DNA from 4 places in the Ruegeria sp. ABM4_193 genome. Region 2 is predicted to be linked to each of the others. Evidence: riboswitches for the same ligand, from Rfam matches in the RefSeq annotation. Region 2 holds a riboswitch; each other region holds the start of a gene.
The links. A riboswitch is a leader RNA that binds a small molecule or an ion and turns the genes downstream of it on or off. The one in region 2 is predicted to bind cobalamin.
Positions count from the first base shown of each region.

Region 1: linked by a shared signal. The riboswitch ahead of ACXADZ_RS05690 (DUF1636 family protein) and the one ahead of ACXADZ_RS18235 (CbtB domain-containing protein) in region 2 are both predicted to bind cobalamin.
Region 3: linked by a shared signal. The riboswitch ahead of ACXADZ_RS15330 (hypothetical protein) and the one ahead of ACXADZ_RS18235 (CbtB domain-containing protein) in region 2 are both predicted to bind cobalamin.
Region 4: linked by a shared signal. The riboswitch ahead of ACXADZ_RS22610 (DUF1636 family protein) and the one ahead of ACXADZ_RS18235 (CbtB domain-containing protein) in region 2 are both predicted to bind cobalamin.

Region 1 covers NZ_JBSWTT010000001.1:1,131,127-1,136,352, forward strand. The annotation lists gene cobN (cobaltochelatase subunit CobN) at 1-1,848, opposite strand, end outside; gene cobW (cobalamin biosynthesis protein CobW) at 1,852-2,907, opposite strand; gene ACXADZ_RS05690 (DUF1636 family protein) at 2,909-3,283, opposite strand; cobalamin riboswitch at 3,378-3,594, opposite strand; gene ACXADZ_RS05695 (NAD(P)-dependent oxidoreductase) at 3,741-4,697, shown strand; gene ACXADZ_RS05700 (SLC13 family permease) at 4,778-5,226, opposite strand, start outside.
Region 2 covers NZ_JBSWTT010000002.1:77,134-82,359, forward strand. The annotation lists gene ACXADZ_RS18225 (transglutaminase-like cysteine peptidase) at 1-101, shown strand, start outside; gene ACXADZ_RS18230 (DUF1636 family protein) at 1,247-1,582, shown strand; cobalamin riboswitch at 1,764-1,979, shown strand; gene ACXADZ_RS18235 (CbtB domain-containing protein) at 2,014-2,184, shown strand; gene ACXADZ_RS18240 (CbtA family protein) at 2,189-2,887, shown strand; gene ACXADZ_RS18245 (hypothetical protein) at 2,952-3,455, shown strand; gene ACXADZ_RS18250 (L,D-transpeptidase) at 3,853-4,515, shown strand; gene ACXADZ_RS18255 (hypothetical protein) at 4,557-4,829, opposite strand; gene ACXADZ_RS18260 (heavy metal translocating P-type ATPase) at 5,019-5,226, shown strand, end outside.
Region 3 covers NZ_JBSWTT010000001.1:3,063,449-3,068,674, reverse strand. The annotation lists gene ACXADZ_RS15340 (DNA polymerase III subunit gamma/tau) at 1-730, opposite strand, end outside; gene ACXADZ_RS15335 (protein-tyrosine phosphatase family protein) at 903-1,403, shown strand; gene ACXADZ_RS15330 (hypothetical protein) at 1,406-1,813, opposite strand; cobalamin riboswitch at 1,905-2,125, opposite strand; gene ACXADZ_RS15325 (alpha/beta hydrolase family protein) at 2,256-3,116, shown strand; RNA gene ffs (signal recognition particle sRNA small type) at 3,165-3,263, opposite strand; gene ACXADZ_RS15315 (bifunctional 2',3'-cyclic-nucleotide 2'-phosphodiesterase/3'-nucleotidase) at 3,303-5,171, opposite strand.
Region 4 covers NZ_JBSWTT010000003.1:969,101-974,326, reverse strand. The annotation lists gene ACXADZ_RS22625 (glucokinase) at 1-192, shown strand, start outside; gene ACXADZ_RS22620 (carbohydrate kinase family protein) at 232-1,158, shown strand; gene ACXADZ_RS22615 (D-lyxose/D-mannose family sugar isomerase) at 1,174-1,839, shown strand; cobalamin riboswitch at 1,939-2,136, shown strand; gene ACXADZ_RS22610 (DUF1636 family protein) at 2,376-2,732, shown strand; gene ACXADZ_RS22605 (ABC transporter ATP-binding protein) at 2,729-3,505, shown strand; gene ACXADZ_RS22600 (ABC transporter substrate-binding protein) at 3,518-4,468, shown strand; gene ACXADZ_RS22595 (FecCD family ABC transporter permease) at 4,470-5,226, shown strand, end outside.

The sequences.
Region 1 (5,226 bases), on a different contig from region 2:
TGCGTTCGAGAACTCATCCAGCAGCGACTCCAACCGCACCATCCGGTCCGGCGTCCCGCTTTCCTTCATCGGCGGTGGGATGTGGCCCAGCGTGACGGCCCCGATCCGACGCTTGGCCTGCGCGGCTTCGCCGGGGTCGTTGACGATAAACGGGTAGATCACTGGCAGGTCGCGGATCAGCGCTTCGGGCCAGCAATCGGCAGACAGGGCCACAGATTTGCCGGGCAACCATTCCAGAGTGCCATGCGCACCGATATGGATTAGCGCGTCCGCACCAAGACCTTTGCGCAACCACAGATAAAAGGCGACATAGCTGTGACGGGGCGTGCGCGACAAGTCGTGATAATCGTCATCGCGCAGTTCCGGTGTACCGCGTTCGGGTTGCAACGCGACCAGAGCTTGACCACGGCGCAGTGCTGTGAAGTGGAACGCGCCATCTGCAAAGGCCGGATCGTCTTCGCATTTGCCCCAAACTGTTTGAAGGTCGGTTCGCAACTGCTCGGGCAGATCGGTCAGCGCTTGCAAGTACTCGTCCAGCGGCCATGAAATCCGGGCGTCCAACAGTGTTTCAGCAATCGGCTCTGCTGGCGCGGTGTCATAGCCTTCGTTCTGGAGATCGGACAGCATCGCCTCGGCGGATGCCAGCGCGTCCAGACCCACCGCATGGGCCATCTGCCAGTCTTTGCCGGGATAGGTCGACAGCACCAACGCCGGGATCTGATCCGCCTTCGGTTTGTCGTTCAGGTGCAGCCAGCCTGATACCCGGTCGATAATGGCTTCGATCCGTTCGGCCTCGGCCCGGTGGGCAAAGCGGGAGTATTCCAGATGAGGATCGCGTTTGCCCGGTTCTTTGAACGAAGCGATGCCCGCCGAAATCCGCCCGTCTACCTCGGGCAAGACAACATGCATGGCAAGGTCGGCAGGTGAGAGACCGCGTTCCGCCTCAGCCCAGGCTTTGCGGCGCGAGGTGGCCAGAGCGACCTGAAACACCGGCACATTGGCGGCATCCAGCGGAGACGTGCCCGACGCGCCTTTGCCCGAAAAGGACGTTGCGTTGATGATGGCAGCGGGGGTCAACGCCCCAAGCGTCTCGCGCAACCAATCGGCAGCAGTTGGCGCTTTGAGCGAAGGCGCGAACAGGCCCACTGCCGCAATTCCGCGCGCACGCAAACTGCGGATCAGAGCTGCGACTGGGGCGGTGTCGGCCGACGCCAGGTAGGCGCGATAAAACGTTACGACGATACGTTTCGCGCCGCCTTCGAACGCGGTATCCGCTGGGATTACACCACGATCCGGGCACCATGCGCCGCATTCAGGTAGAGTCTTTGCGCCCATCACCGGCCCGGCGTAAAGCCCTGCTGCCAAGGACATCTGGGCCAATGCGGCTTGTGCTGCGACCTCACCACCGGTGTCACACAGATGGGCCAAACGGCGCAGCGTTGAAACGGGCAGAGTGGAATAGTCATCCAGCCGCGTATCTTCGCGCCCATCCGCAGGCAGAACGGCAAGCGCGATACCCTTAGCCTGCGCCAGCGCCAAAACCTGCTGCAAGCCGTAGGACCAGTAAGGCACGCCGCCAATCAGGCGGACCAGAATGCCCTTGGCGCCGTCCAACGTCTGCTCGACATAAGTGTCGACGGACAGAGGGTGTTTGAGGGCGGTCAAATTGGCCAGTCGAAGCGTTGGCATTCGACCCTCGGTTCCGCCGCCACGATGCCAGCCCGCCGCGAAAGCGCCGAGGTCGCTGTCCGAGAAGGACAAAACAACCAGATCCGCCGGGCTTTGGCCCAGATCGGTTGGGGTCTCGGTTTCCTCGAGCCCGTGGCTTTCGCGGAAGACGACGTGCATGGTTTACTCGGCAGCCTCGGTGACGCCCGCGAGGATCGCGTGGATTTCGGCCTCTTTGATGTCGTCATGCTCGGCGATAACAACCAGACGCGAACGGCGCTCTTCCTCTGGTCCCAATGGGCGGTCATATTGGTGACGGACGCGTGCGCCCACGGCCTGAACCAGCAGGCGCATGGGTTTGCCCTGTACTGCCGCATAACCTTTGACCCGCAGGATGTTCAGCTCGGTCGCCAGGCGTTCGATCTTGGCGACCAGATCGGCTGGATCGGTTTGTTCCGGCAACTCGACGATGATGCTTTCGAAGTCGTCATGTTCGTGATCGTGGTGACCGTCGTGGTGCGACGGACGTGCATCCATGTCGTCTTCGGCTGCAGCTTCCAGTCCCAGTACAACGCGGACATCCACGACGCCCTCGGCGACTTCGACAACAGGCAAGGGGCGCGGTGCTTCGGCGGCGATCACCTCTTTGGCCTTGGCCACACCTTCGGGTCCTGCAAGATCAGGCTTGGTCAACAGGATGATGTCGGCGCACGAGATCTGATCCTCGAACACTTCGGACAGGGGCGTTTCGTGATCGATCGAGTCGTCGGCGAGGCGCTGGGCATCCACAGCTTCGACATTCGGGGCAAAGCGACCGGCGGCGACGGCCTCGGCATCGGCCAGAGCGATCACGCCATCGACAGTGATCTTTGAGCGGATATCCGGCCAGTCGAACGCTTTCAGCAGCGGCTTGGGCAGGGCGAGGCCAGAGGTTTCGATCAGGATATGCTCGGGGCGCGGTTCCAGCGCCATCAGCGCCTCGATGGTCGGGATGAAGTCATCCGCGACGGTGCAGCAGATGCAGCCGTTTGCCAGCTCCATGATGTTTTCCGCCGGGCAATCCGGGATGGCGCAGGATTTCAGGATATCGCCATCCACGCCCACATCGCCAAACTCGTTGACGACAACAGCCAGACGTTTGCCCTGCGGGTTCTGCATCAGGTGTTTGACCAGCGTTGTTTTTCCCGAGCCCAGAAAGCCGGTGATCACGGTGACGGGAAGTTTTTCGAGATTCGACATGTCAGGCTCCAATCGGGGGAATGCGCGAGGCGCAGTTTTTGCGGAAATGTTCAGGGCGCTCGCGCCATTTCACCAGACCATCTTCGGTGGCCAGATACTTGGTTGCGCCGTCGACGATTACATCGACATGGTCCACTTCGTTCAGGTTTTCGTAAACGAAGGTCCAGCGATCGGGACCGCCGCGCAACACGATAGAACAGCCCTGATCGCAGTTCGAAAGGCATTCGACAGGTTTCAGGGTGATGCCTTCGGGCAGCTCTGCTTGTTCCAATGCCTGGTGCAGCAATGTACCGGGGCGTTGCGCATCGTCTTCGATGGGCAGCCCGCGGCGGCAGGTCGTGCAGACCAGCAGTTCGACCGGTGTGGTCTCAGTCATGTCTCTCATCCCCCCAAATCCTCTTCGCGGGGGACGGGGTTTCAAGCGGGCCACGTGTTGCAACATGGACCCGATACCGGAACACCCCGCCCGGTTTCAACTTCGGGTGCTGGCAGGTCTCCCGGCTTGCGGATGTCAGAGGCCCGGTACGTCAGGGTCCTCTGTCGGATGTCCCGCCTTCCCGGCCTAGGCCAGTGGCATTGGGCACCCTCTCCGGTCACGGTCGCGGGGGCGGCTGCGTTTGGCGGAAGATCCGTTGACGCATTCCCTTTTCATCGGCTCTTGCCGACACCAACGAATGGGTCATGCGGCACCGCTGGCCCGCTTGTCAAGCGCGTTGCGCGTAACATCAGGAGGCGGGTGTGAAAAGCGACCTGTGGTTGTCGTTGGGCGGCATGAATGGTCAGATAAATCCGTGATCGCATGACAGGTACAAGCCAGCAGGGAGAGGCGACATATGAAAGTAGGATTCATCGGGTTGGGAAACGTTGGCGGCAAGCTTTCGGGATCCTTGCTGCGGAACGGTATTGATCTGACGGTGCATGATCTGAACGCGGATCTGGTGGCCGCGTTTGTCGCCCTTGGCGCAAAGGCAGCCGAAGGCCCGGCACAGTTGATGCGCGATTGCGATGCGGTCATCACCTGCTTGCCATCGCCTGCGGCGTCAGATGCGGTCATGCAAAAGATGCTGCCCGAAGTGGGCCCCGGCAAAATCTGGATGGAGATGTCGACAACCGATGAGGCCGAGGTCAAGCGTTTGGGGGCCGAGGTGATCGAACGCGGAGGCGCGGCAGTGGACTGCCCGGTTTCGGGCGGGTGCCATCGGGCGGCCACCGGCAATATCTCGATCTTCGCGGGATGTGACCGTGCGACTTTTGAGCGGATTCTGCCGTTTCTGACCACCATGGGACGGCGTGTTTTGCACACGGGTGAATTGGGCTCTGCCTCGGTTTTGAAGGTGCTGACCAACTATCTGGCCACAGCCAACCTGATCACCTGCGCCGAAGCGCTGGTCACGGCAAAGGCGGCGGGCATGGATCTCAACACGACATATGAGGCGATAAAAATCTCGTCCGGTACGTCCTTTGTGCATGAAACGGAAAGTCAGGTCATACTGAATGGTTCGCGCGACATCTCCTTCACTATGGACTTGGTGAAAAAGGACATTGGTCTGTTTCAAGAGGTAGCGGACCGCGCCGGGGTGCCTCTGGAAATGAATCCGGTCATGATCAAGATTTTTGAAGATGGCATTGCCCGGTATGGCGATCGCGAGCTGTCGCCGAATATCATCAAACGTCTGGAAGAGGCGACTGGTTTGGACATCACAGCCCCCGGTTTCCCGCCGGAGATGGAAGATGATGAACCGGAAGAGCCGGGGTATGAGGTTGTCCCGCAAGGCCGGGGCTCGGCGTAGAGGTTCAAGCTAACCTTTCCAACGAAATGTAATCGGCAATCGGGGTGGGCCAGCCCAGAAATCCGGCCCCGATTGCCGCGCTAGTACATAACGTTGATCATCACCAATGAAACGACAAGGAACAGCGCGGTCATGATGCCGCCTGAACGGACGAAATCCATGACCTTGTACCCTGCCGGACCCATGATCAGCGCATTGACCTGATGGGTCGGGATGATGAAGCTGTTCGAGGTGGAAATGGCAACGGTCAGCGCAAAGACTGCAGGGTTGCCTCCGGCAGCCACTGCAATGGACACAGCCAGCGGTACGAGCAGAACGGTGGCGCCAACATTCGACATGACCAATGAAAACGCCGTTGCCAGAACAGCAATGCCCGCTTGAAGCGACCAAAGCGGCCAGCCGTCGAGAATGACCATGATCTGCTGTGCGATCCATGCGGCTGTGCCGGTATTTTGCACCGCCTGTCCCAAAGGTATGAGGCAGGCAAGCAGGAAAACAGTGTTCCATCCAACGGCACGGTAAGCCTCAT
Region 2 (5,226 bases):
TTACCAACAGGATCAAAACGTGGAAGGAAACAAGGTATCTTTTCCTACGAATACAGGACCCGATTCACCCTGATCGTTGGGTACAGGTTTCTAGCGGCTAAACCATTGGGTAGACATTGGTTGCCTCTCGCAATTGATGTCACGACCTGCATTGTTCTGGGCGCATAGTTGAGTTTCGATGCTCAGTCCGACTCGTCCATCTGCTTGTGTTTGCACCATTGCGTGTGAACGAATTCGATCCGCGCGCCAGATATCTCGGAGGTGTCGTATTGGCCTACTGTTGGGATTCCGCAAGCCATACACGTAGACAATGGGCGCGTTTCCGCAGCGAAACCTTCCATTTGACCCGCTCAGATTGGAGTATCTCCGTCAAGTAAAGGCCACCGGGTCGAGCGCGTTACGGCGAAGATATCGAACGCCTGATTAGGACGACCATGGAGGCCGTTCATCTACTTTAGGGAAGAACGCAATTATCCCCCAAGGATAAGGGGAAATGCGACGGCTCCGGCACTGCGTCGATGACATTGGAGGAGTTCGAAGACTGGCTGCACCCGGAGATATGCCGTTATCACAACACCCATCACACCGGGTTGCGGCGAGAACCGATGGCGGCATGGGCGATCCTCGGTTGTAGTGACGCAGACAGAAAAGTTGTTAATGCCGAGGCGTTTCGCATCAGCGTACTTCCTTTTGAATGTCGTCGGTTGTCGCTACGCATTCAGTCCCATGATCGGTCGTGGTAACCGAAAGGTAACCATCAAGCACGAACCCCGCTATATGTCCCGGATCTAGACTGTAATTGACGATAGAACGAACCTAGTTACGCGCAACAAGAACCTGTCGCGTCTCGGAATTCGCCTTGGGAGGCGCGGTGCGCGCGGACCTGAAAATAGGCGTGTCATGGCGAGCCGATCCCGGAGGCAATGCTGTTTCAGATTATTGAAGAACAAAGATGTTTCGCGTGAGCTGTTTCCACTTCATCGCCTACCACCTGCTTCAGCTCAGTCTCACGTAGAAACTTAAAAATTTTTTCGTCTGATGGTTGCTTCTTCGCCCTGCCAAATCCCCGTCTCGCACTCGGTGTATTTGCAAAGTTTTCGAGGGCTAGGGCTCATGTGTCCTTCCTGCCTGAGTATGGACTCTTTTCCAGACTTAGAGTCAAAACACGTATTGAAACTGAGCTAACAACCGACCAGCAAATATGAAATCTCAGATGGAAGTTCTCGATCAAGGATCAGCCTGACGCATGTGCCTACCTAACCTCACGCTTTGCAGAACCTGCCGCGACGCGGATTCCACCCTTTATGATCAATTAGCCGCAACGCTGGAGGCATCGGGGGTGCAAGCCGAGTTGCAGCAAGTGGATTGCATGTCCGGTTGTCACCGACCACAGACGTTGGCGGTGCGACAAAGCGGCAAGACCGCCTATCTTTTCGGTGAGGTTACGGTTGTCGATCTTCCGGACATAATGATCTTCATGCGGATGTATGAGGACAGTACTGACGGCGACTTCGCTGACGCCAGGAAGCTAGGTAAGCTACGTTTCAAGGCGATTGCACGTATACCGGCACAAAAAAGATAGCCAACATGCAACTTGCCGACCAAAGCTCCGGTGTCGAGTTTTCAGCTTACAGTTTGTGTTTTTCGACTTAGCCTTCTGCACTGAACGGCTAAAATCTAAACCAAGCCTGCCATTACCTAAGATTGACCGCTGCAGAATACTATGATGTCGCTTTCGTACTTGACGGAACAAAGCACTATGGAACAATAAAGGCTTCTACGGTGTCCAAAGGTGCCTACGCACTGGGACTGAAACGGGAATGAGGACGGTGCACCAAACTACCGCACTGAAGCCTTGACCGCCCCCGCGACTGTGAGCGGCGAGCGGCCTTCCAATACCACTGGCGTAATGGCGCTGGGAAGGGGGAAGTCTGCTGTGACCTGCGAGTCAGGAGACCGGCCGTAGGATGGACACAACATATGCCGTCGGGTGTGACGGCGAGGAGGATTAAAATGACGACAAAAACGATCAAGGCATCCGCCGCTGGCGCATCCTTTCTGCCTGCAGTATTCGCCGTGGTTCTGGGTCTAGGGATCATTACCGTGACTGGCCATGTTCAGGCTTCTGGCCTGCATGACGCGGCTCATGATGTGCGCCACGCAACTGGCTTCCCCTGCCACTAAAACAATGTTCAGTCGTATTCTGACCAGCGGCTTGTTCGCTGGTGCAGCAGCGGGGCTGATTGCCGCCCTTCTGCAGTTGTATTTCGTGCAGCCAGTGCTACTTCACGCCGAGCTCTATGAGGGCGGCGACCTGGTGCATTTTGGCGCTGATCCCGTAACTGCGCATCCCGACCTGCCCGGCATGTTCGCCGAGCCGATGCGCGATGGTCTCAGCATTATCTTCACCATGCTTACCTACACCGGCTATGCGCTAGTCCTGGCGGCGCTGATGTCAGTAGCCGAACGTCAGGGGCATGAGATCAACGGCCGCACCGGCCTGCTTTGGGGTCTTGCGGGCTTTGTCGCCTTCCACTTTGCTCCTGGCTTGTCACTGGCTCCAGAAGTTCCCGGCGTAGCGGCAGCAGATGTGGGAGTGCGTCAGATCTGGTGGACGGTCACCGTTGCCGCAGCCGGCGTAGCCATGTGGCTGATTGCCTTTGGAGGTAACCTGGTAAGCTACCTGATTGCGGCCGTGCTGCTAATGGTACCGCATATTATCGGGGCCCCTGAGCCTGAGAGTTTCTCTGGGCCGGTTCCGACCGAGATCGGGGCGCTTTTTGCTGCCCGGGCCTTCGGCATCGGCATGGCCGCCTGGGCACTCTTAGGCAGTTTCACCGGCCACTTCTGGCAGACAGAAGGCAAGCGCGCAGGCGCTGCAGTCTGATCGCGCTCCTCCATTGCTACCCCGCTGGTTACACCGGCGGGTTTTTTTTATTGAGGATGACAAGATGTCCCGTTCTCTTGCTCTCTTTGCCATCGGACTTGTCTTTGGCGGCGGTGCTGGCTTTGTGATTGCCGCCAGCAGCGGTAGCACCTTTGAGAGCCATGACCATACTGACCCGGCCCAACACGGCGGCAACATGGAGATGGCAGCGCACGACCACTCCGCTGCCACTAATCTGCCTGCCGACAGCGACGCCCCCAGTGTGGCGATCCAGATGATTAAGGATCCTATGGCGGGCTGGAATCTGCGTGTGACACCGCAGAACTTTCGCTTTGCTCCGGAAAATGCCTCCACGGCTGACGTTCCAGGCGAAGGTCACGCGCATGTTTATATCAACGGCGAAAAGCTGGGCCGCCTTTATGCCAATTGGTTACACCTTCCGTCGCTCCCCGATGGCGATGTTGAAGTAAAAGTTTCTCTCAATGGCAACAGCCACAGCCCTCTGATGGTTGAGGGTGTGCCCGTGGAGGCCAAAGTGACCGTGCAGCCTGACGGCGATGACTCCTGATTGACATTCCTGGCTGAGAAGACAACTACGCGGATTCAGCGGGTCTAAGCGGCAAGTACAGCGTGCGCGCGGGTTTTTGCCGCTCTGTATCCAAGGACAGATAAGCTGTTGCAAAGCCGCGCCGAATTCCCGTCTTGTTCCTTTGGCTTGCATCGTCGGAAACCGAAAACATGAAGCAACTACAATGGGCATTTCGGTTCTTTCCATTGCTTTTTTGACCCAGTCCAAAGCAAACTCGATCAAATCAGAGTTCACGCCACCGCGCACCTGATCGACTGGATAAACTAAGCGTTACCTGAAACCTCTTGAAGCTCTAGCTGCTAGAGGCTTTAAGACTCGAATTTGATCGTGAAAATGCGATGCAAATACATTGAACTTGTGAACCAGGCTGAGATCTATGCTGACAAGGCGCTATTTCATTCAATCAACCACTGCGCTGTTTTCCGCGTCTGCGGCCAGTCCATTGATCGCCAAAACATGGCCAACCTCGTCGCAAAAGACCTATTGGGACAGCCAGGTCACGCCATTTGATTACGATCCAGCGACCTCAAATCCATGGGGCGTTCATGACCGTTTTTTACCACGACGTGTCGTAGCAAATGATGGTTTGGTTCCTGGTGACATCCATGTCGATGCGGTCGCGCGCTATCTTTACCATATCGAGGAAGGCGGGACCGCAATGCGCTATGGCGTTGCGATCGCGCGAGGGAACCTTTACGAGCCCGGAACCTATGCTATCCGGCGCAAGGTCGAGTGGCCACATTGGACGCCAACGGCTTCAATGATCGAGCGCAACCCCGAATACGCGGAATTTCGGGATGGTATGGAACCCGGGCCAAGTAATGCTCTCGGCTCTCGAGCCCTTTATCTATACGTTGGAAATCGAGATACATATCTCAGAATTCACGGCACGCCTCAGCCTAGAAGCATCGGTGGTCGCGCAAGTTCTGGATGTGTTAGAATGATCATGGCCCATATCAATGATCTCTACCCACATGTAAGAATCGGCTCGACCGCATATTTATACTCGGCCGAAGATAGCGTCACAGCCCGCTCATAAATTTTGGGCAGCGTAGGTGGACGTCGTCGCCCTCTTTTTTATCAGGCGTCTCGCGCGGCGCAGATCGGAGCGCCATTCGTCGCGCGCAATGGTACCAATGTCGTCTCGACAGGTCCGCTGTGCTCATACCAGAAGCAATTGTCTTCTGGCAAAAGGCGTGCCGTGGCCAGATCCTGCCCCGGCCCTGCCAGCGCAACGACTGAATCTGGCACGTTGCCTGGTTCAAGTGCTTTGCTTTTGGCCCCAGTGAACTGGGCTGAGCAACCGGCAGTAATCGAGACTAACGTGATGGTAATTGCGATCCGTTTCTGCATTGACCTGTTCCAGAATTTTTTGCGTCCTCTGCGACTAGATTGCATCCACGCGACCAGCCCGCAAGAAGGAATGGAGTGTCGGTATCACGCGCAAGGAACCCGGATGCTAAAAAATTCAGAAAGGTATTGAAGCTCTAGTTACTGTAGGAACTACTTACAAAGGACCATAGAGATTCTTGAGGTCCGATCATGTCATCCGATACCCATAGCCACGACCATGGCCACGAAAACAAACATGGTCACCACGCATGCAGTAGTGGCGGGTGTGGCGCCATCGCCCCCGCCGGTCCAATTCCTGACGGCGGTAGAAGCTTTCAGGTCTCTGGCCTCGATTGCGCCGAAGAGGTTGTGATCCTGAACCGGGTTATCGGCCCGAAAGTTGGTGGTGAAGAGCATC
Region 3 (5,226 bases), on a different contig from region 2:
TGGTTTCACCCGCCCCGTGCGAAATCGCCTGATCCAGCAGCGAGGTTGCATCCCGTGCCGATCCTTCCGCGGCACGTGTGATCAGCGCCAGCGCGTCATCGGCGATTTGGGCATCTTCGGCGGTTGCGATCTTTTGCAGAAGCCCGATCATATCTTCGGGCTCGATCCGGCGCAGATCGAAGCGCTGACAGCGGGACAGAACCGTGACCGGCACTTTGCGGATTTCGGTTGTTGCGAAGATAAACTTCACATGTTCAGGCGGTTCCTCGAGCGTCTTGAGCAGCGCGTTGAAAGCGCTGGTCGAAAGCATGTGGACCTCGTCGATGATGTAGATCTTGTAACGCGCGCTGGCGGCGCGATAGCGGACACTGTCGATTATTTCGCGAATGTCATTCACACCGGTCCGGCTGGCGGCGTCCATCTCCATCACATCGACATGGCGGCCTTCCATGATCGCCACGCAATGTTCGCATTGCCCGCAAGGCTCGGTCGTCGGGCCGCCATTGCCGTCGGGGCCGATGCAGTTCATACCCTTGGCGATGATCCGCGCGGTGGTGGTTTTGCCGGTGCCGCGAATGCCGGTCATGATGAAAGCCTGCGCAATCCGGTCCGCTTCGAATGCGTTTTTCAGGGTGCGTACCATGGCATCCTGACCCACCAGATCGGCAAAGGTTTCCGGGCGATATTTGCGGGCGAGAACCTGATAGGCGGGGCTGGGCGTGTCGGTCATGTTTTCTCGGTCGGATTCGGTGCTTCGGCTCAGCGTAGTGGCCGCTGCCTTCCGCGTCCACCGCGAGGCGCGATGATTTTTGATTTAGATTCCGACCGGATTCGCACTAAGCTGTTCCAACAAAATTAAAGACTCATTTTTGTAAAGAGTTCCTGGTGGAGGACACACGTTCATGTCGCAGCTGGTTATCTATGCCCTGCAAGTCGCAGGAGGAACGCTGGCCCTGACGTCGATACCCGGACATGGCGGGGATTATGAGCCGGATCTGGATACGATTGCAGCGTGGAAGCCGGGGCTGGTGATTTCAATGACAACGGATGTCGAGATGCTTCAGCACGGGGCGCGGGATTTTGGCAGCGATATTCAAAGCCGCGCCAGCCGGTGGGTGCATCTGCCGATCGAAGACTTTGGCGCACCAACGGCGGCGGTTGAAGAGGCGTGGCCAGATGTCAGCGCCGCCGCCCGGCACGCCCTGGCTGGCGGAGGCCGGGTATTGGTGCATTGTCGGGGCGGCTGTGGCAGGTCGGGGATGGTTGTTCTGCGTCTGATGGTCGAGTGCGGCGAACGGGCTGACAAGGCGCTGGAGCGTCTGCGGTCGCTGCGCCCCTGTGCCGTGGAAACAGACGCGCAGCTGGCTTGGGCGGCCCGGGTTTCCCCGGCGCAGGTGGTGTGATCTCAGGCCGAAAGCTGTTCGGGTGCGTGTACGGTTTTCCGGGGCCGTAGCGTTGCAACCTCGATCATCGCGCATGGTGGGTTTGCAATGATGCCAGATGGCAGAGTGCGGAACGTGTTTCCAAAAATCAGATCAGCATAGAGGTTCAGGTCCTCAATTGCTGCGTTGGGCTGCGTGTCACAAAACACGCGAACACTGTCTGATTGTGCCTGGAAAATTGCCTGACACCCTTTTGTGCAATGTGAAAGCTCACTACTACCGTCAAACTCGAAGTCGTCGCCTGTGGCAGCCGAAGCTTGTATCATAGCCTCGGAGATCGAGCGCGCCAGCCGCGCCAGGGCGGGGCAGGTTTTGCCCGTCCGCTGACATACCGTTGCGCTGTATTCATGCGTCTTTGTCTTCCAGATCATCCTGCGCCCTCCGCGCGTGGTGGACAGAAGGATCGGGTCAGGTGGGACAGCGAAGTGCAGTCAGGACCTGCCCGGACACCCCGCCCGAGTTTCGGTTTCAGTTTCGATGGCAGGTCTCCTGACTTGCGGGTCATGGCTTTGCCGACCTTCCCAGCCCTCGGGGCCAGTGGCGTTTCGGCATTGCTCACCGCTTACAGTTGCGGGGGCAGTCGCGGCATTGGTTAGCGTCCGGATGACCAGACGGAACCGCACCGTGTTCCCTTTTCATCCCGACCCCTTGTGGGGGACAGGAACCATCACACAATCGCTAGCGTCTGATCCGGTTCCGAGTCAAGCGGATCTTTGGCCCCGACGTTTGGTCATGCTGGATGGGTGACAACTTCCCGCGTAGAGTTCCCATCATTGAAATAAGAAACTAGTTTTTGGCGCAGGATCAGGGATCATGTTGGATACAGAACAGACGGTATTAACCGAAGAGTTCCTCTTTCCGTCCGGGTCATCAACCCTTTCAGCGCGCCTGTACCGACCCTTGTCTGAACCCAGCACAGTGGTTGTGCTGAACAGTGCCACAGGCGTGCCACGCGACTATTATCGCCACTTCGCGCGTTGGCTGGCCGCCGAGCGCGGTATGGCGTGCCTAACCTATGATTACCGGGATTTCGGGCATTCTCTGACCGGTCGCATGAAGGATGCGCGTGCGACAATGGCGGATTGGGCCTTGATCGATATGCCAGCGGCGCGGGCGGAAATGCGCAGACGTTTTCCTGGTGCACAACAATGGACGATTGGTCATTCCGTAGGTGCCATGCTGGGACCCGTACAGCCCGATATCGACAAAACCGACCGGATGATTTGCGTGTGTTCTGGGCTTGTGACCCTGAACGATCACCCATGGCCCTACCGTGGATTGGCCGGGGTGTTCTGGTATGGGCACGCCCCATTGCTGGTCAAAGCGCTTGGGTATTTACCCGGAAAGGCAATCGGTTTTGGTGCGGATTTGCCGGAATCGGTCTACTGGCAATGGCGTAAATGGTGCACCGCTCCTTCGAGTTACGTGCCCGAGATCGGAGCCGGGTTGCCTGATGCGCGTTGGACAGAAACTGAAAAACCAGTGGATCTGTTTACTTTTGAAGATGACCAGATGGTCCCACCCGAGGCGGTATGGCGGCTTGCCGATCTCTATGGCCCCAAGGCCAAACGACATCTGCTGAAACCTGCTGATTTCGAGTTGTCTGAAGTTGGGCATATTGGGGCTTTTGCCCGTCGTAACGCGGCCCTTTGGCCACGCTTTGTCGACATCTGAACACGTTTTGGGTGAGACCGCGTATCACCAATTAGGTATGTGAGGGGAAAGTGAGAGGTTGGACATCGACCCAAGCGGGGCTCGTTGTGGCTGCTTCCTTCCGGACCTGACCAGGTTGGCGAGGCGCTCGCCCGCGCCAACCTCTCGACTCTGGATATAGGGAAGGCGAGGGCAAAAGACAACCCGTCAGAACGTCAGACGGATCCGCTCGAACCCGGCTTCATCAGGACTTAGCAATTGGGCGTTGAACATGCGCAGCTCATCCATGTGTTCAAGGGCACCGGGACCTGTTCGAAGCAAGGCATTTACGCCCGTTTGAGCTGTCAGTGTAAACGGATAGGGGTGCCGCGCTATTGGGTCGGGCGGAAGGCGACGAGACAGGTAATCCCGCGTCAGTTCCTTGATGTCGAGCGGTGGTAGGTTGATGCGTTGGGCCGCAGAGGCGGCAGGAAAATGTCCGCCTCCGCTGGCGCGGTAGTTGTTGCTGGCCAAGACAAATCTTTGCGCAGGTTGAACAGGTTGGCCACCGAATGTCAGATTGCGAATTCGTCTGTTGTCAAGATCGACCAACCGACCATCACTGTCGAAGCGCGCAGGTTGCGATGGATCGATTTGATAGGACAGGCCGAAGATGACGTCGAAATTGTAACCGGCACGTTCGGGGTTTACTAAGTCCGCTTCTGTATCATGTGACAGCTGGTTGAGCACGCTTGCCGACATTTCCAGCCAATCCAGCACGTCAGAGCCGGTGATCTGGATCGCGCGCAGTTCATTGGGAAACGGATACAGGTCTGCGACATGACGCAGGCATATTTCCCCCGCCGGGACATCTGTAAAATGCCGCGGGCCAGCGCGCCCACCGCATTTCCCAGGCGCCACGGCTGACAAAAGAGGTAACTCTTCCAAAGCGGAACCGTGCAAGAAAGAGCGCAAAGCGGCAGCCTGCGCCGCAGCAACCAGAGCCAAGCCGCGATCCGGTGCGCAAAAACTGAAATAGCTGTGCATGGATTCTGATACGCGCGCGACGGGTTTGGCAACCGCGCTACGTGTCTGACGATGGGCGTCGGTGAACAGACGCACTATATCCTGGTCTTCCTCGACCGCGATTCCGCTCGCGCAAACCGGGCGCAGGTCCACGCGACATTCTTCAATGTTTAATCCGCCATTCGGTTGCGGAGAAATAACAAGATCGATGACACCAAGATAAGATCCGGCCGACCCGGCCATGACAACCGGGGTTTCATGCACCAGCCCGTTTGCGTGATCGAGATATTGGGCGTTGGTATCGGTGCGACTCGGAAGGGTCAGATGCGTATGCCCGGCGACAATGGCGTCGATTCCGTCGATGGCGGCCAAGGGAATTATGGCATTCTCCATCCCTTCCACCGGCTCTGTTTGGCCCAGGCCGGAATGCGCCAGAGCAACGATAAGGTCACATCCTTCAGCGCGCAGTCGTTTTGACAGGTCGCCTGCCGAGGGCAGGATGTCTTCGGCTGTGACCTCTCCGTTCAGGTGATGCTCTTCCCAGCGGGTGGTTTGAGGCGGAAGAACGGATATCAAGCCGATGCGAAGGGGTATATCTTTGCCACCCAATGGCACGGTGCGGTCCAATATCGCAAATCCCTGCCATGCTTGCAGGCTACCCGATCGATGCAGGTTGCTGCACAGGACCGGGCAAGGGGCTTGCGAGATGATATTGTCCAATACCGGCAGCCCAAAACCAAAATCATGGTTGCCGAGACCTATGGCGTCGTACTCCAGCGCCGCAAAGGCTTGCATGACCGGATGCGGCACGTCGTTCTGGGCCGCCCACTCGCCCAACGGCGTGCCCTGAATTGCATCCCCATTGTCCACCAACAGAACCAAAGCATCCCTTGCTTCTTGGCGGGCTTTGCGGATCAGGCTGGCGGTGCGCGTCAATCCTAGCGTCGGGTCAGGAGTATCCGTGTAATAGTCAAAACCTGTCAGGTTCATATGCAGGTCGGTTGTTGCCAGAATACGCACATGCCCACGGTTTTTTTCGGAGGGCACCTGCGTCGAAGGGTTTTGCTTCACTTTGAATGGTCTGCTTTTGAATAGGGTTATTGATTAATTCTTACAAAGCGTAACC
Region 4 (5,226 bases), on a different contig from region 2:
GGTGGAGTGTTTCTTGTCGGCGGGGTCGCCGAGAAAAACCGCTGGCTGTTTGATCAGGACTTCAAGGACGCATTTAATGGCGGCGGGCGTTTCAGCGAGCTTCGTAAATCCTTGAACCTTTACGTCTCAGAACAGGCCGAGTTCGGCATCATCGGGGCGAACAATTTTTGCAAAAACGCACTAAAGCGATGAACAACTCGTGCGCTTGAGGCTCTGGGAAAGGACGTTGGAATGATCCTGTGCTGTGGGGAAGCCCTGATTGACATGATTGCCGAGCCGACAGTGTCCGGCGCACGCGGCTTTGTGCCCCATACGGGTGGCGCGATCCTGAATACCGCTGTTGCCATGGGGCGCTTGGGTGAGTCCGTGGGGATGTTGACCGGTGTTTCTACGGATATGTTTGGTCAGCAACTGATCAACGCGCTAAAGGCAAGTCACGTTGACGTTTCGCATGTAATTGTCTCGGATCGCCCCACTACTCTTGCGTTTGTACAACTTGAAGATGGGCACGCAACCTACAGTTTCGTTGATGAAAACACGGCTGGCCGTATGTTGGCACCCGAAGATATGCCAGACCAACTCCCTGCCATCTCGGCTTTGTATCTTGGGGGTATAAGCTTGGCGTGTGAGCCATGTGCAGATGCCTATGCATCTTTGTTGGCTCAACACGGAAGCGACCGCCCTGTCATGTTGGATCCCAACATTCGTCCGGGTTTTATTCAGGATCAAACCCGCTTTCGAACGCGCTTGAACCGCATGATCGCGCTGTCCGATATCGTCAAAGTGTCGGACGAGGATTTGGACTGGATCATTCCCGGTGCGGAACCCGAAGCAGCCAAAGCAGCCTTGTTGTTGCAAGCCGGACCATCAGCGCTGATCGTGACCCGGGGCGGCGATGGCGCAAACGGGTATCTGGCGGATGGATCGCAAGTGACGGTGCCGGTAAAACCGGTGCAAGTCGTGGATACGATCGGTGCGGGGGACACGTTCAATGCCGGTGTGCTCATCGGTCTCAGCCGCGCCGGGCATCTGACAAAACCCGCTGTACGCAACTTAACTGCCAACTCCTTGCGCGCGGCCATGGAACTGGGCGCCGAAGTTGCAGCTGTAACCGTATCGCGTGCCGGGGCGGAGCCGCCGTGGGCCCATGAGCTATAATTCTTGGAAAATCCGATGAAACGATCCGACATAAATCGCATCAAGTCCGAAGCGCAGGCGTTCATTCAATCGTTTGGCGCTGTACTGCCGCCTTTTGCAGATTGGTCACCTGAACAATTGCGCAGCCCGGTGGCGCACACGATCCGCAGCCGCGGGTTAGGGTGGGACATCACCGACTACGCTCAGGGCCGGTTCGATGAACTGGGCCTGTTTCTTTTCACGCTGCGCAACGGCGAGGTGAATGATCTGAAGTCCGGGCGCGGGATGCTGTATGCCGAAAAATTGCTGATCTCGAAAGACAAACAACTGTCTCCGATGCATCGTCACATCGTCAAGGCAGAGGACATCATCAACCGAGGCGGCGGCGATCTGGTGATGGAGATTTATGCATCGGACCCAGAGGGCGGCATCGACCGGCATACGCCTGTCACAGTGCCCAGCGATGCCTGCCCGGTCACGTTGCAACCAGGTGAGCATCTACGCCTGAAACCGGGACAAAGCGTAACCCTGATGCCCGGAGTTTGGCACGCGTTCTGGGCCGAGCAAGGTGATTGCCTTATTGGCGAGGTTTCGACCGTGAACGACGATCGCACGGATAATGTGTTCGAAGATCCGATCCCTCGATTTTCAAAGATCGAGGAAGATGTCGCGCCAGATTTCCTATTGGTTTCCGACTACTGAGGTAGACCGGGTTGACAATGACCGACAGACAACTGGGCTGAGCCCAAGTGATTTCGTCAAACGCCACTCATTCTCTTGCTTGACAAGTCCAGCACCACGAGACTAGCTGAGCGGGATGGTTCCGTAAGGGATGAAAATGGGAATACGGTGCGGTACAGTTATTTGCCAAGTCCGTGACTGCCCCCGCAACTGTAAGCGGAGAGCGACGCCATTACGCCACTGACCCCGAAAGGGTTGGGAAGGTGGGCCGAGCCTTGACCCGCAAGTCAGGAGACCTGCCATCCGATGTTCAACCAACCCGGGGCGGGGCGTCCTGGAAGGAGGCTTTGATGGCACGTTTTTCGCGTGTTTACATTGGTAGCACCTTCTGTCCGCGCTTGGTTTCAAGCGGAGCGGACAGTGTTAAAGGTGACTTACAGAAATAAGCTCTTCTTCAATACCTACAGTGCTGAGGCATCCTGTTGTGCCGTTAATTCAGAGACACGTTACGTTATAACATTGCATCTCAGTCCAACCCGCAGTAAGCGCTACAAGTAATGACGAAAACCGCTGATCATTTCATTCTTGTGTGTGCGACCTGCACAGGTGCCATGTCCACCGATCAAGTGACTGGCGCACTGACGCAAACATTGCCCGAAGGATTTGCAATTCGAACAGTTGATTGCATGGCGGGTTGTTCCCGACCAACCACCATTGGCCTTCAGGCACCGGGCAAGGCGCAGTATCTGTTTGGAGACATCGACACGGAATTGGATCTGGACGCAGTGGTGGAATTCGCCGGACAATACCGCCTTAGTTCCGATGGCTGGACAAGTGCAACCGAACGCCCGCCCGCGTTATTCACCAAGACCTTGTCTCGAATACCGGCCCTGCCAACCGAGAGGGTGTCATGAGTTTTCTGTCGGTCGAGGGTCTCGAATATTACGCTTTGAACGGCGATGTCCTTTTGCAGGACGTGTCCTTCGGCTTGGAGGAGGGCTCGATTCTGGCAATTGCGGGACCGAATGGCGCGGGAAAAACAACACTGCTCAAGTTGCTTTGCGGAATAGAACGTATTGCTCTGGGTGATGTGCTTATAAGAGGCAAAAGCTTGCGCACCCTGTCCGCGCATGAGCGTGCCCGAACCATCGCGGTCGTAGGCCAGCAAGAAATGCCAGACGGTCGGTTGCGTTTGCGAGACTATGTTGCGCTTGGGCAAATCCCGATTCAGGCGGATAAATCGGCAACCGAGCATAAGGTAGATCTTGATCGAGTTCTGGAAACAACCGGATTGTCTCATCTTTCCCGCAAGCCGATGAGCCAGCTATCGGGTGGCGAGCGACAGCGCGCTCACATCGCGCGCGCTTTGGCACAAAACCCATCCCTGTTGTTTCTGGACGAACCGACCAATCACCTGGATCCAGACGCCAAGGGGCACATGTTGTCCTTGGTGGCCGAGCTGGGCGTCACGGTGGTCATGATCGTCCACGATCTGGTCATGATCCCGGAATTCGCCACGCATGTGGCTTTGATGAAATCCACACGCCTGACGGGCTATGGCCCGGTCAGCGACGTGCTGACCTCAGAACGTGTCCGCGACACCTTTGGTGTGGATTATCTATGCTTTCAGCATGAAGGCCGCATGATCCCTGCGCTGGATATCCGAAAAAGAAAACTGTCATCATAACAGGAGCTTACAATGATGCAGAAACTTTGGCCTGCGGCTCTGTTCACTGGCCTGGCAAGCGGCGCGGCCGCCGAAGCCATCACAGTGGACAATTGCGGCGAACCGCTGGTTTTTGAAACCGCGCCCGAGCGGATCGTTGTCCACGACATGAACATGACCGACATGGCGTTCGCATTGGGCCTGCAAGACAAGATCGTGGGCCTGACCGGCATCACGGGCTGGTACAAGACGAGCCCTGATTTTGATGCACAGCGCGGTGATATCCCAGAGCTTGCACCAAAATACCCTACTGTTGAGAACCTCATCGCAGTAGAACCCGACATGTTCTTTGCAGGGTGGTATTACGGTATGCAGCCGGGTGGCGAGGTTACTCCGGACACCCTTTCACCCTTCGGCATCAAGACCATGGTTCTGACCGAAAGCTGCGTACATCTGAACAAAGACCGCCCAGAGGCCAGCATGGACCTGCTGTTTGGCGACGTTCTGCGCTTGGGTCAGGTCATGGGCGTCGAAGCCAAGGCGCAAGAGCTTGTTTCGGGCTGGAAAGACCAACTGGCCGCTATCGAAGCCAAAACAGCTGATCTGCCCAAACCACGTGTCTTCCTGTTGGACGGGCCGGCAGATGCGCCGTTTACCGCTGGCAAATTTGCGATACCGGACGCGATGATCGCCGCTGCAGGCGGAGAGAATGTGACCCATGACATGGACACCAGCTGGGGTCGCACGTCGTGGGAAACCGTGGCTGCTGCAAACCCGGAATTCCTGGTTCTGCTGGACTATCAGACAGGAAACGGTGCAGAAGACACCTTCCAGTTCCTGAAAGATCATCCCGTCATGTCTCAAACCGATGCAGTCAAGAACGAGCGCTGGATCGGCCTGCGCTACGAAGAGCTGACACCCGGCCCGGCAAACATTGAGGCCATCGAAAAGATGGTCAAGGCAATGCACCCGGAGACCAACTGATATGGCCCATTTGGGCCGTTCGATCTTGCTGGGGGCGATCGTTCTGATCGCCCTTTTGCTGCTGTCCATCGTTTATGGAACAACAAATATTCCTGTGCGGGACGTGGTCGCCGCGATTGGTCTAGGAACAGGCCTGATCGATGGCGACATGTCCCCGCTTCACCGGATTGTTTTCGACTTGCGCCTTCCCCGCGCCTTGTTTGCCGCGGTCATCGGGGCAGGATTGGGGGTTGTTGGTGTGGTTTTGCAAACAACCACGCGCAACGACCTGGCCGATCCATTCTTGTTTGGCCTGTCGTCTGGCGCGGCTGCCGGGGCGGTTTTGGTGATCACCGTCACGGGTGATGTACTGGGCATCTGGACCCTGCCCTTGGCGGCATTTTGCGGGGGTTTGATTGCTTCGGGCATTGTTCTGGCGCTGGTTCAGGGTCTGCGCACAAGTGCGCCGGAAAAACTGATTCTAGCCGGTTTAGCCGTGTCCTTTCTGTTCTCGGCCATCACAAACTATTTGATTTTTTCCGGCGACAATCGCGCGGCGCATTCGGTCATCTTCTGGATGCTTGGCGGGTTGGGCCTTGCACGGTGGGAGACATTCCCACTGGTTCTGACCGGACTGGCTCTGATCCTGAGTTATGCTCTTTACCGCAGTCGCTGGCTGGATGCCCTTTTAACCGGAGATTTCACGGCGTCCTCTCTTGGCATACCCGTTCAGGGCTTGCGATTTAGTATGTTCTTTGTCGCGGCATTGGCGACGGCGA